DNA from 2 places in the Lactiplantibacillus paraplantarum genome. Region 1 is predicted to be linked to the other one. Evidence: riboswitches for the same ligand, from Rfam matches in the RefSeq annotation. Region 1 holds a riboswitch; the other holds the start of a gene.
The links. Region 1 has a riboswitch for FMN ahead of LP667_RS07840 (ECF transporter S component). Riboswitches for the same ligand answer to the same signal wherever they lie in the genome.
Positions count from the first base shown of each region.

Region 2: linked by a shared signal. The riboswitch ahead of ribD (bifunctional diaminohydroxyphosphoribosylaminopyrimidine deaminase/5-amino-6-(5-phosphoribosylamino)uracil reductase RibD) and the one ahead of LP667_RS07840 (ECF transporter S component) in region 1 are both predicted to bind FMN.

Region 1 covers NZ_CP032744.1:1,623,108-1,629,000, reverse strand. Annotated here, with positions in the region: gene xerD (site-specific tyrosine recombinase XerD) at 1-474, shown strand, start outside; gene LP667_RS07860 (hypothetical protein) at 514-894, shown strand; gene LP667_RS07855 (segregation and condensation protein A) at 860-1,627, shown strand; gene scpB (SMC-Scp complex subunit ScpB) at 1,614-2,213, shown strand; gene LP667_RS07845 (pseudouridine synthase) at 2,213-2,929, shown strand; FMN riboswitch at 2,984-3,105, shown strand; gene LP667_RS07840 (ECF transporter S component) at 3,228-3,812, shown strand; gene LP667_RS07835 (YpbB family protein) at 4,145-5,191, shown strand; gene LP667_RS07830 (RecQ family ATP-dependent DNA helicase) at 5,178-5,893, shown strand, end outside.
Region 2 covers NZ_CP032744.1:1,225,711-1,231,603, forward strand. Annotated here, with positions in the region: gene LP667_RS05860 (integral membrane protein) at 1-23, shown strand, start outside; gene LP667_RS05865 (YfhO family protein) at 266-2,827, opposite strand; FMN riboswitch at 3,056-3,186, shown strand; gene ribD (bifunctional diaminohydroxyphosphoribosylaminopyrimidine deaminase/5-amino-6-(5-phosphoribosylamino)uracil reductase RibD) at 3,343-4,410, shown strand; gene LP667_RS05875 (riboflavin synthase) at 4,411-5,013, shown strand; gene LP667_RS05880 (bifunctional 3,4-dihydroxy-2-butanone-4-phosphate synthase/GTP cyclohydrolase II) at 5,015-5,893, shown strand, end outside.

The DNA.
Region 1 (5,893 bases):
ATGTATGCGACGGGGCTACGGGTCAGCGAAACAATCAATTTAACTATGGATGACTTGCACTTGGACTTGGGACTGATTCAAACGATTGGGAAGGGCGATAAGGAACGGATTATTCCCATTGGGGATGTGGCGATTGATTTTATTACTCGGTATTTGAAGACGGCGCGGCCTAAGCTTGTGTCGGCCAAACGTCGGAATACGTACTTATTCATTAACAATCATGGTGGTAAGCTAAGCCGACAGGGCGTCTGGAAAAATCTGAAGGCGGAAGTTAAAGCAGCCGGAATTGAAAAAAATGTTACGCCACATACGTTACGACATTCGTTTGCTACGCATATTTTGGAAAATGGTGCGGATTTGCGAGTTGTCCAAGAATTATTGGGACACGCCGATATTTCAACGACCCAAATTTATACGCATATTTCAAAAAAACGCTTAGCTGAGGTTTATAATAAGTACCATCCACGGGCCTAGTGGCGTGCAAAGTCAAGCAGAGGCAAGGGAGGCGATACTGTGCTCGTTAAATATCGTAAGGATTATGAGAAAGTGGCGATGGGGCTACTATCATTTATCCCTGATTTTAAAGATTTAGCGCATTTACAAACTGAGATGACGTGGTACCAGTCAACTGATGACCATCAGTTATTGTTATGGCGTCAAGGTGACGGTGACTTTTGCGGTATTATTGGCATTGAAGTTGGCAGCGACTTTATCTTGCTACATCATGACTCATTATCACCTGAGGAACGAACGGCGGCCAATCAATATCAAATGTTAGATGAGCTCGCTGCGTTGTATCCGAACCAACGGGTCATGGGAACTTTAGAAATGGCGCCAATCATTGGTGCGTGGGAGCGTAATCGTGACAAACAATCAACAACCAATCACCATTAAAATTTCAGAATTTGAGGGACCTTTGGATTTGTTACTGCACCTTATTCGACAAAATAAGATGGATATTTATGATATTCCAATCGCGGCGATTACCCAACAGTATTTGGACTACTTGCATTCCATGCGAGCGTTGAAATTGGACATTGCTGGCGACTATTTGGTCATGGCGGCGACTTTGATGACGATCAAAAGTCGTTTCTTGTTACCACAGCCCGAACCAGATGATGTTGATGACGGCAATGACGAAGAGGATCCCCGTGATTCACTTGTTGCTGAATTATTAGCCTATAAAGTTTATCAAGAAGCTGCTGGCGAGTTACGGACTAAGGAACAGGCCCGGCACCAACATTTTACGCGCGAAGCGATGCTCGTGCCGGCCGATTTAAGTGCGCCCAAGCTTACCGCGGGGATCACGTTGGATGACTTGCAAGCGGCGTTTCGGCAACTGGTGGCTAAACGGCGACGGGTACGGACATTAACGAAAACGGTCGTAGCGGAAACGATTAACATTGATGAACGAATGACGCAAATTACCACACAGCTGCAGCAGCAACCACAGGGCTTAGACTTTGCTGAGCTGTTTACGGTCAGTGCTAGCGATGAAATGTTAGTGACAACCTTTATGGCTGTGTTAGAATTAACCAAGCAGGATCAGTTGGCCTTGCAACAAGCTGCGCCGCTGAGTCCGATTCATTTATATTTACGACAGGATGAACAGCATGACGAACATTGAACAAATTGAAGGATTATTATTTGTGGCGGGTGATGAAGGCATCACAGTTGCTGAGATTGAGCACGCCACGGGATTTGCCAAACCGGCGATTACGACGATGCTGACACAACTGGCTACGAAGTATCAGCAAGACGCAGACAGTGCGTTAATGATCTTATCGACGGCGAATACTTACCGATTAGCGACCAAGTCTGAGGTGGCCTCAGTATTAAAACGGTACTTTGAGGCTCCCTTAACGACCAGTCTGTCACAAGCTTCGTTGGAAGTGTTAGCCATTATTGCGTATCGGCAGCCATTGACGCGAATTGAGATTGATGAGATTCGCGGTGTGCATAGTGGCTCAACGATTCAAAAACTCGTTTTGCGGCAGTTGGTGACTGAGACGGGGCGCTTGAATGAACCGGGACGACCAATCCTATATGGCACAACGGAGCTATTTTTGGATTACTTTGGGCTAAAATCTTTGGATGATTTACCAACGATTGATTTGGCCGCGTTAAGTGACGCTGAACATCCGGCGCCGGAGACGGACCTCTTTTTAAATGCATTTCAAGATAAATTACAAGCAGAACGTGAGGATAAATAATGGCAGAACGATTACAAAAAGTGATGGCGGAAGCAGGAATTGCTTCGCGGCGTAAGTCAGAAGTGTTGATTACGTCTGGCCATGTTAAGGTTAATGGGACGACTGTCACCACGCTTGGTGTCAAAGTTGAACCTAGTGACCGTGTCGAAGTAGATGGCGTGCCGTTGAATGCGGAAAAACTCGTGTATTATTTATTTTATAAGCCACGGGGGGTCGTGACGACGGTTCATGATGAAAAAGGCCGTAAGACGGTGCTGGACTTTTTTGAAGATGTGTCTGAACGAATCTACCCAGTGGGGCGGTTAGACTATGATACATCAGGTTTATTGATCATGACTAATGACGGCGCCTTAGCAAATCGGTTAACTCATCCAAAGTACGAAGTCAAGAAGACTTATTTGGCTAAAGTCGAAGGGGTGCCAACGAATGCTGATCTCAAGCAATTACGCTTAGGGGTTGAAATCGATGGCCGTAAAACGGCACCGGCCAAGTCGAATCTGTTAGATAGTGATCATAAGAAAAATAATGCGCTAGTCCAATTAACAATTCACGAAGGCCATAACCACCAAGTAAAGAAAATGTTAGCGGCGGTTGGTCATCCAGTGACTAAGTTAAAGCGTGAACGTTATGGGGTCCTCGACTTGCAGAGTTTACAACCTGGGGAGTACCGAAAATTGAAGCCAATTGAAATTAGTAAGTTAAAAGGTGAACGATAGCGCTTGCATTTTTGGACGAAAGCCGTTAAAATGAATTTGTAAAAATAAATATTGGTTCATCTTCAGGGCAGGGTGTAATTCCCGACCGGCGGTAATAACCCGCGACCTATGCGGCTGCATAGTGATTTGGTGTAATTCCAAAGTCGACAGTAAAGTCTGGTATAAAGAAGATCGAGCTTATTTGCCAAGCGTTGCAAGTAAGTCCGCCCGGATGACAGTTAGTGTGATTGGGTGGACTTTTTTTGTTTGAACAACTGGTAATGCGGTTCATTGAAGATGACCCATAGGAGGGTGCGTTATGCAACATACAACGTTACACCGACTAGTGGGCATAGCCTTACTCGGTGCCATTGCGTATATTTTAATGTTAGTGGAGTTTCCGATTTTACCGATTGCGCCATGGATGAAGATTGATTTTTCGGATATTCCGATTCTAATTGGTCTGTTTCTTTTTGGTGTGGGGGGTGCGTTCGTCATCACCATTATCAAGTTGCTGCTTCATTCAGCGATGATGGGGTTTGCCATCTATGATTTAATCGGTTCCCTAGCTAGTTTTCTGGGAACGGCAGTGCTGATCTTAGCCTTTGCGCTAGTGCTGCGTTATTATCGTGGTAATCCTAAGTGGCGAATGCCCGTGGCAATTGCGGTGGCGACAATTGGTCTAGTGGTCATTGAATCGTTAGCCAACTTGACGTTCGTCTTGCCATTCTACTTGCAGGTGATGGGGATGAAGCTCAGCATGTCGTTGAATACGGTTGTGCTAGTGGCTGTGATTCCGTTCAATCTAATCAAGGGACTGTTAGTCGGTAACGTCTTCTGGCTGGTCTATCAACGGCTAGCTAAATGGTTAGGCAACCATAATCAACTTATGAGCCGAATTTAATCAAAATAATTGGGGTGGTCACTAATTGCGTAACTGCAAGGTGACTGCCTTTTTTATTGGTCGCCATCGTGATATTCTTAAATACGCGTAGTGTTGATCAATCATGGGCCCAGCCTTTATCGCAACTAGTTTTTAAATGCGTACTTGGTAATGGCTGATACAGGATGCATTGAAAGGTTTTTTATCTTACTAGAAATGCTTGGAAGCTAGTGACTGAGCGGCTTAATTTATCCTTTGCTAGTAGCTATTAGCTGGGCATCCATGACTTTGAAAAATATCCGGTGATCGTTTAAATAAAAGTATCAACAAAATACTTGGAGGGAGGACTCACCGTGTTTACAGACTACGTTCTATTGTTATTCAGTCCGACACCGCGACGGGCAAAGGGGTTGTTCAATGTGTTGCGTGGTCGCCGCACGGTCTCAACACTTTTTGCCGGGTTGACAGCAGGGTGTTTAGAACTACTTGACAGCTGGCACGGTGTCCCCTTAGAAGACTTCATGGCAGCGACTGCTGTCCTAGAAGAAAATGGGCAATTAGTCAGTACGGCAACGGGATGTTGGCAATTAACGCCGGCTGGTGAGCAGCGCCAAGCAAAATTGCGACAAACGTTATACTTACCTCAAGCTTTCCAGGCGTTTCAAACGACGGACGTTCGTCGCTTTATGGCTATTAGTCAGCTAGCACTGCAAGTAGTTTCTGAATTAGTTCATCATGATCGTCATTACTATCCGGTGACGACTGATCCGGGCATCCAAGCACAGGTCAAGCGCTGGTTACGACAACAACCGAAGTCGGAGCTTGGTGGCCAAGTTCATGCAGCGCTGACGGCTTTCTTAACGAGCCTGTCGGTACCAGATTTGCCGACAGTGTTTGTCCAAGGCTTAACGGGTTATCAAGAACCAGGCCTTACTAATGAACAATTAGCCGAACAATTAGGCCGTCAGCCGCTCGAAACCGGCTTGATGCGGACGGATGCTATTTGTCAATGGATCAATTGGCTGCAACAACATCAAACAACCGATCCATTGTGGAATCTATTGGCACCTTTAAAGCAATCTAGCGCGATCAGTAAAAGTGCCTGGCAGACGTATCAAGCTTTTGTCAAGACTAACCAACTGGCAACAATTGCACAGACGAGGCGCTTGAAATTAAGTACGGTTCGGGAGCACTTGCTAGAAGTTGCAATCTGGTTACCCCAGTTTCCGTTTGAGTCGGTGCTAAGTAGCACTTTGATGCAGCAGTTGACCACTATTTTTGTCAATCGCCCCGATATTGCGAACTGGTCGTTTCAAGATGCACAAGTTGCAATGCCTACCTTAGATTTTTTTGAGTTCCGGCTATTTCAAATTATGAGGTGTCACCATGTCAGAGGATGAGTTATATCAGTTATTAAAAACAAAGTATGGCTTTAACGAATTTCGGCCTGGTCAATTAACGGTTATCCAGAAATTGTTAGCGGGCCAAGATGTTTTGGCCGTATTGTCAACGGGGACTGGCAAATCGCTGATTTATCAACTAGTCGGGGCTGCGTTGCCGGGACTTGTTGTGGTAGTGTCACCACTTATCTCGTTGATGCAAGATCAGGTGGCCCGTTTGAACTATCAGGGCGAAAAACAAGTCGCGGCCCTAACATCACAGTTAGACTATGGTGCTCGTCAGCGGTTACTGAATCATTTGGCACAAATAAAATTCTTATTTGTTTCACCAGAAATGTTAGGTCAAGATGTGATTCAAGCAGCACTGATGCAAGTGCCATTAGCACTGTTAGTCATCGATGAGGCGCACTGCATTTCAACTTGGGGCCCGGATTTTCGCCCGGATTATCGACGTCTCGGCCACATTCGCCAGCAATTAGGCTCACCGCGAACACTAATGTTAACCGCAACGGCAACACGGCAAGTCCGGCAAGATATTGTGACACAACTAGCTGTTCCTAGCGCGCAGCAAGTCTTATATTCGGTTAACCGTCCTAATATTTATTTGGCGGTTGAACAAGTTAACGATGAAGCTAGCAAACGGGCTACCTTACAACATTTAGTGACGAGCACTCGCGGGCCAGCAATCGTCTATTTTACTTC
Region 2 (5,893 bases), 400 kb from region 1:
TACGACCAGCAACCGAAGCATAAATAGTGAAACGGGACCCTTAACGGCTGGTGCTTACCCCTTTGGTTAAGGGGGGTATTAACGGTAGACACGGGCAATGCTTTTCGAAATTAAAGTGACAGCCCTTGCCTAGCTATATCGCAAAAGTCGCTCCTACTAGTTAGTGCTGGGCTAATTCATTGGCCTTAAAATTGGGAGACTAAAAACCACCGTCTTACTGAGAATCATGATTCTCAGTAAGACGGTGGTTTTTAGTTTGGTAATATTAACTGGTGACCGGGTGGCGATGCTGCCAAATTCTGAGTCCGCAAAAACTCAGTACACTAATTAGCGAAATTAGTAAACCTGCAAGCAATCCGGGAACGTGGTAAGTCAGCTGAATCTGATTCTGACCCGCACGGATCGGTAAGGCCAGCATGCCGCCAATAACAGTCCTAGGGATGACGCGTGTGCCATTAACAGTTGCAGTCCAGCCTTTGTCTGCTGGGATCGCGACGTACAACCATTGCTGATGTGACCGATTCGTGACCTGGCCACTGACGATTGTGTGAATTCCAGAAACGTGGTAGGTCGGGGTGAAGCGGCTACTCATCAGTTGTTGTTTGACCTGGTCGAACTGGGACTGGTCAAGGCTGGCCAAGTGGACGTGCGGTCCTAAGGTTGGCTGGTCGCGCTTAACTGTTAATGTAACTATGGCACCTTTATCGAAATAACCAAGCGAGCGGAGCACTAGCTCACCGTTGGCATTGAACTTGGTTGGTACCAGATGACCGTTGACCCGCATTGTTGTAAACTTCGACTGACTTAGGGTGTCATTATAATACAGCGATCCAGTCCGTGTCATACGTAGCTTAATCGTATGCAGATAAGGATACCGGCTAGCTTGCGGATCATGAAACACATGATCGGTGAGCTGAACGGCGTTGCCAAAATAGGTCTTCTGAGTTGGTCGCAGGCTTTGTAAGATCCGTTCTTGGTTAACAATCGCACTATTAGCACGCAGTTTTAGTTGACTGAAAGCAGTCGGAACTGCAAAGCCAAGTCCGTTTAAACTCCGATGGCTGGTCCTAGACTGACCGACTGCGTTGAGTTGTACGTCGTATTTCACATCTAAGAGCAGATCAGTGACGGGGTTCAATCCCTCAGAACTAACCCGACGCGCGTTTTTGGAAAATAGTCCCAGCGATTTTAACATCAAACGCGTCTGGTTGGCGAAAGTGGAGCTGTAATAGGTGATGTCATGAAAATTGAAGAGCATTGGATCGTTATAGTTGCGGTATTTACTATCGTAATTATAGGCTTGGTTGATCAAGGTGTTCTGATTTTCAACCCGGTATAATTGACCGTCGGGATCGTTGACAGCTTGCATCTGTCGGTATTCGGTACGATAAGCCGTCACGAATTTGGCCTGATTACCTAAGGGCGACTTAGCCATCATGAGTGTACTATTTGTTCCTAGTTCAAGTGCAACGATACCTGCTAAACTTAGCGCTTGCCATCGTTTGGTAGTGACAAATAAGGCACTAGCCGTCAATAGCACGGCAATTAGGCTAAGAGCAAGATTCAAAGTCGCAAGTGGATGCTGAGCTGATCGTTGGCTCAGCCAACCAATGATCAGCGCCAGCGCAACTAGTGTCGGCAGCAACCACTGCCAATGGGGCGCAATCTGACGTGGCCCGGCCAACCAGGCTTCAAAGCCCATCATGATTAGGACGAAGCTGAAGAAGAAGGCGTTGCGGTATGGAAAACCAGCTGGTGTTTGCAACATGTGCCAAATTGTATCGAGGGTGCGGATGTCCATACTAAGAAAAAGTGCTAACAAGAGGCCAAAACCATGCCATTTGTGCGCTGTGGTGATATGCGGATGAACAAAAAACGCTAAGACTAGTAGTAATACAAAGGTACTACTAAAGACGGTAGGTGCGTGTGTCAGACGCGTTGCAAAATTGGCTGCGCCCACCCCAAACTGGCTGAACACTTCTGATCCGAACTGGGGAACTGGCCAATAATTAGACAATTTGACGGCGGTTTTGGCAGTGGTCAACATTCCTAAACCCGTCGGTATCAGAATGAACATCGTGCTTAGACCGCTGAGTATCATGGTCACCAGGACGCGTCGAATGAGCCGGAGTTGGACACTAATCATGTGCCACAGGCTATCTTGGGGTTGTTTATGTTCAAATAGTTGATAGATCAGATAGTAAATAACAAATAGGCAAGTCATGTAGCCTAAGTAATAGTTGGTCACAATACTGACCCATAGCCAACCGAAGAAGCGGCCAGAATGACCGGTCCTGATCAGATAATCAAGCCCTTGGATGACGAGTGGTAACCAGATAAGTGCATCTAACCACATGATTGTAAAATAGTTTAGGGCAACGAAACCCGATAGGCTGAATGCGACCCCAAAGATGGCCGTTGACCAGTAGTTTGTTCGAAAATGATCTTGTAAAAACCACGTCATGGTGACCGCAATCAGTCCAATTTTTAATATGATGAGCAGGCTCAAGCCAGTTGGCAAATTAACGGCCGGAAAGAAAACCATTAAAATGTTAAATGGGCTTAATAAATAATAAGCAATCGTAGGCAGCGCATTACCACCTAGTGATTGTGAAAACGAATATAATTGAAAACTATGCGTTAAAATTGCATGCCGGTAAGCGGTAAAAAATGATAAGTATTGGCCACCCATATCACTAATTAATAAATTATGGTTACCAAAGGGCGTCACTCCTTGAATTAGGAAGACAAAGCCAATGATAACAAGAGATATCAATCCTGACAGCGCTGGCACTTGCCAACGTCGTGTCTGATAATTATGCCACATTTTACCCAACTCCGATACTAAGAATAATTCCATTGTAACTTACTGAGACGTGAAAATTAGTTAAAAAAAGCCCAAATTTTTCTGAAAAACATTAATTATTAATGTTAAAATTTGTCATTTTTATTAAAGTTTGCAAGCAGTTTAACACAGTAGTTAATGGGGTTGAAATAAAGTGACTGATTGACAATTGATTAAGAAAGTGTTTTTATTAAGACTGAAAACTGAATACGATTTCTTCGGGGCAGGGTGCAATTCCCGACCGACGGTAACAACATAAGTTGAAGTCCGTGACCCGCGTGAGCGGTGGACCCAGTGCAAGTCTGGGACCGACAGTATAGTCTGGATGGGAGAAGAAAATTATTGCTTGAATTTTACTAGGCAGTAGTGGCTACTAGTGACCTCTAAGCAGGTTTATTTAGCTGGATCCTACTGGTGAAATCTATTTGGCGAACATTCACACCCGATTATCGATTATTGATAATTGGGTGTTTTTTTATCTTGTTGGAGGTGAACCAATGTTAACTGATTTTATGCAATTCGCGGTCGATCAAGCCAAATTGGCTGGCGTGGCAACGTATCAAAATCCGCGGGTCGGTGCCGTATTAGTCAAAGATGGCCACGTGTTAGCTCAAGGTTATCATCATTATTTTGGTGGCGACCATGCTGAGGTGGATGTTTTGCGACAGGTCACGCCAGAACAGGCACGCGGGGCCACGTTATTTGTCACTTTGGAACCGTGCTCACATTATGGGAAGACACCGCCGTGTTGTGAACAACTTGTCGATGCTGGAATTCAGCAAGTCGTGATTGGCCAATTGGATCCGCATCCACTCGTTGGGGGGCAGGGCCGCCAATATTTACGGGACCATGGCGTCAAAGTCATCACAGGTTGCATGTCAGATGTGGTTCGAAAGCTGAATCCGCATTATAACCATTTTTATACGCAACAACGACCATGGGTCACCCTTAAGACCGCGATGACACTGGACGGCAAAATTAATTCGGGAGCACCACGTCGAACATTGATTTCTAATCATGCCAGTTACGTTGATAGTCAGCGATTACGGTCACAGTTTCAGGCCATCTTGATTGGTGAGCGGACGCTGACGATTGATGATCCCCAGTTGACCGTCCGGCTAATAGCGATGTCTCAGCCACCGGTTCGATTAGTGGTCTTGGAGTCGAGTACGGTGGCCCTACAACACCGACTCGTTCGTGATGGTCAAGCGCCCACATGGTTGCTTTGCCGTCACGCCGCTGCTAGTGATGAGCAACTCCAAGCTAGCGCAAATGTGCACGTGTTAATTGGTGACTGGTCACCCGCAGCCATCAGCCAGTTGTGTGTTGAACAAGGCTGGCAGTCGCTGTTAGTTGAAGGCGGAGCCCATATCCAAGCAGGGTTTGTTGCGGCTGCACTAGTTGATGAATGGATCAGCTATTTGGCGCCGACCATGATTGGCGGTGCGGGCTTGCCAGCCGTGACGGGTGCGCCCGCAACGGAATCGTTAGTATTTGAACGACCGGAGCTAGCGTGGTTAGGAACTGATTTGCGGCTACGTGCCGTTCGAAAGGAAGGCGAGTAAATGTTTTCAGGAATTGTTCAGACGAAAGGACGGGTCAGCCAAGTCCATCAGCAGGCATTGGAAATGACACTTACCATCACAGCACCGACTATCGTGACACCTAGTCTTAAAATTGGCGATAGTATTGCAATTAATGGGATTTGTCTGACGGTAACGATACTGCAGCCAGATGCATTTAGTGTCGCAGTAATGCCTGAAACGATGCGCCGAACAAATTTAATGGCGCTGGTGGTAGGTTCACAAGTAAATTTAGAACGGGCCTTGCAAGTTAACGATCATTTAGATGGCCATATTGTTCAGGGCCACGTTGACTATTGTGGTCGGGTGCAACAGCGTATTCCCGATGCGCATGCACTTCGCTTGCTGATTAGTTTACCATCAGCGTATCGAGCGCTAGTTGTGACTAAGGGATCGATTACCATCGATGGGGTTAGTTTGACGGTCGTGACCGCTACGGATACGGCATTTGAGGTGGATCTAATTCCACATTCGCAAGCGGTCACGACGTTAAGTAACTTGCAAGTTGGCGATATGGTCAATGTTGAAACAGATATCTTGGGCAAGTACTTGGCCCGACAGTTAGCTTTGGAAGGGAGTCATTAAGATGGATACGATGAATAAAGTGGAGCAGGCACTAGCTGCTTTGAAACGCGGTGAATTAATTATTGTTGCGGATGATGAGACACGTGAAGCGGAAGGTGACATGGTCGGGTTGGCAGCTCAAGCGACGACTGCAACGGTAAATCGAATGATTACGTCAGCACGAGGCTTACTCTGTGTCCCGATGGCTCCAAGCATTGCTGAACGACTTCATCTAACCCCGATGACGAGTGGACACGATGCATTTGGCACGGCATTCACGGTCTCGACAGATCATCATACGACGTCAACGGGAATTTCTGCGGCTGATCGTGCGACGACGATTCAGGCGTTAGCCGATCCAGATAGCCAAGCCACTGATTTTTACCATCCCGGACATGTATTTCCGCTGATTGCACGGTCTGGTGGTTTGTTAGCTCGACGGGGGCATACTGAGGCGGCAGTAACGTTGGCTCAACTGGCAGGCGGGACCCCTGCGGCCTATATTTGTGAAGTAATCAAAAAGAATGGTTTAATGGCTCGTCGTCGTGATCTGAAAGCTTTGGCAGAGGGGCTACAATTGCCACTGATCACCATTGAAGATATTACCACTTATGTTATCCAGACGGGGGCTCTTCAGTTAACAACGACACCAACTGTTAAGTTACCAACTGAGGACGGCCAATTTGTAATGACTGGTTTTGAAGTTCCTGGTCATGAAGCGTTACCAGTGGCACTACAGACTGGTGATATCAGTGGTGATGAACCAGTGTTGGTACGGTTACATTCGGAGTGTTTTACAGGCGACGTTTTAGGATCGCAACGGTGTGACTGTGGGAAACAATTACATGGCGCGCTTCAAAAAATTGGTCAGGCTCAGCGTGGCATTTTCCTCTACTTACGG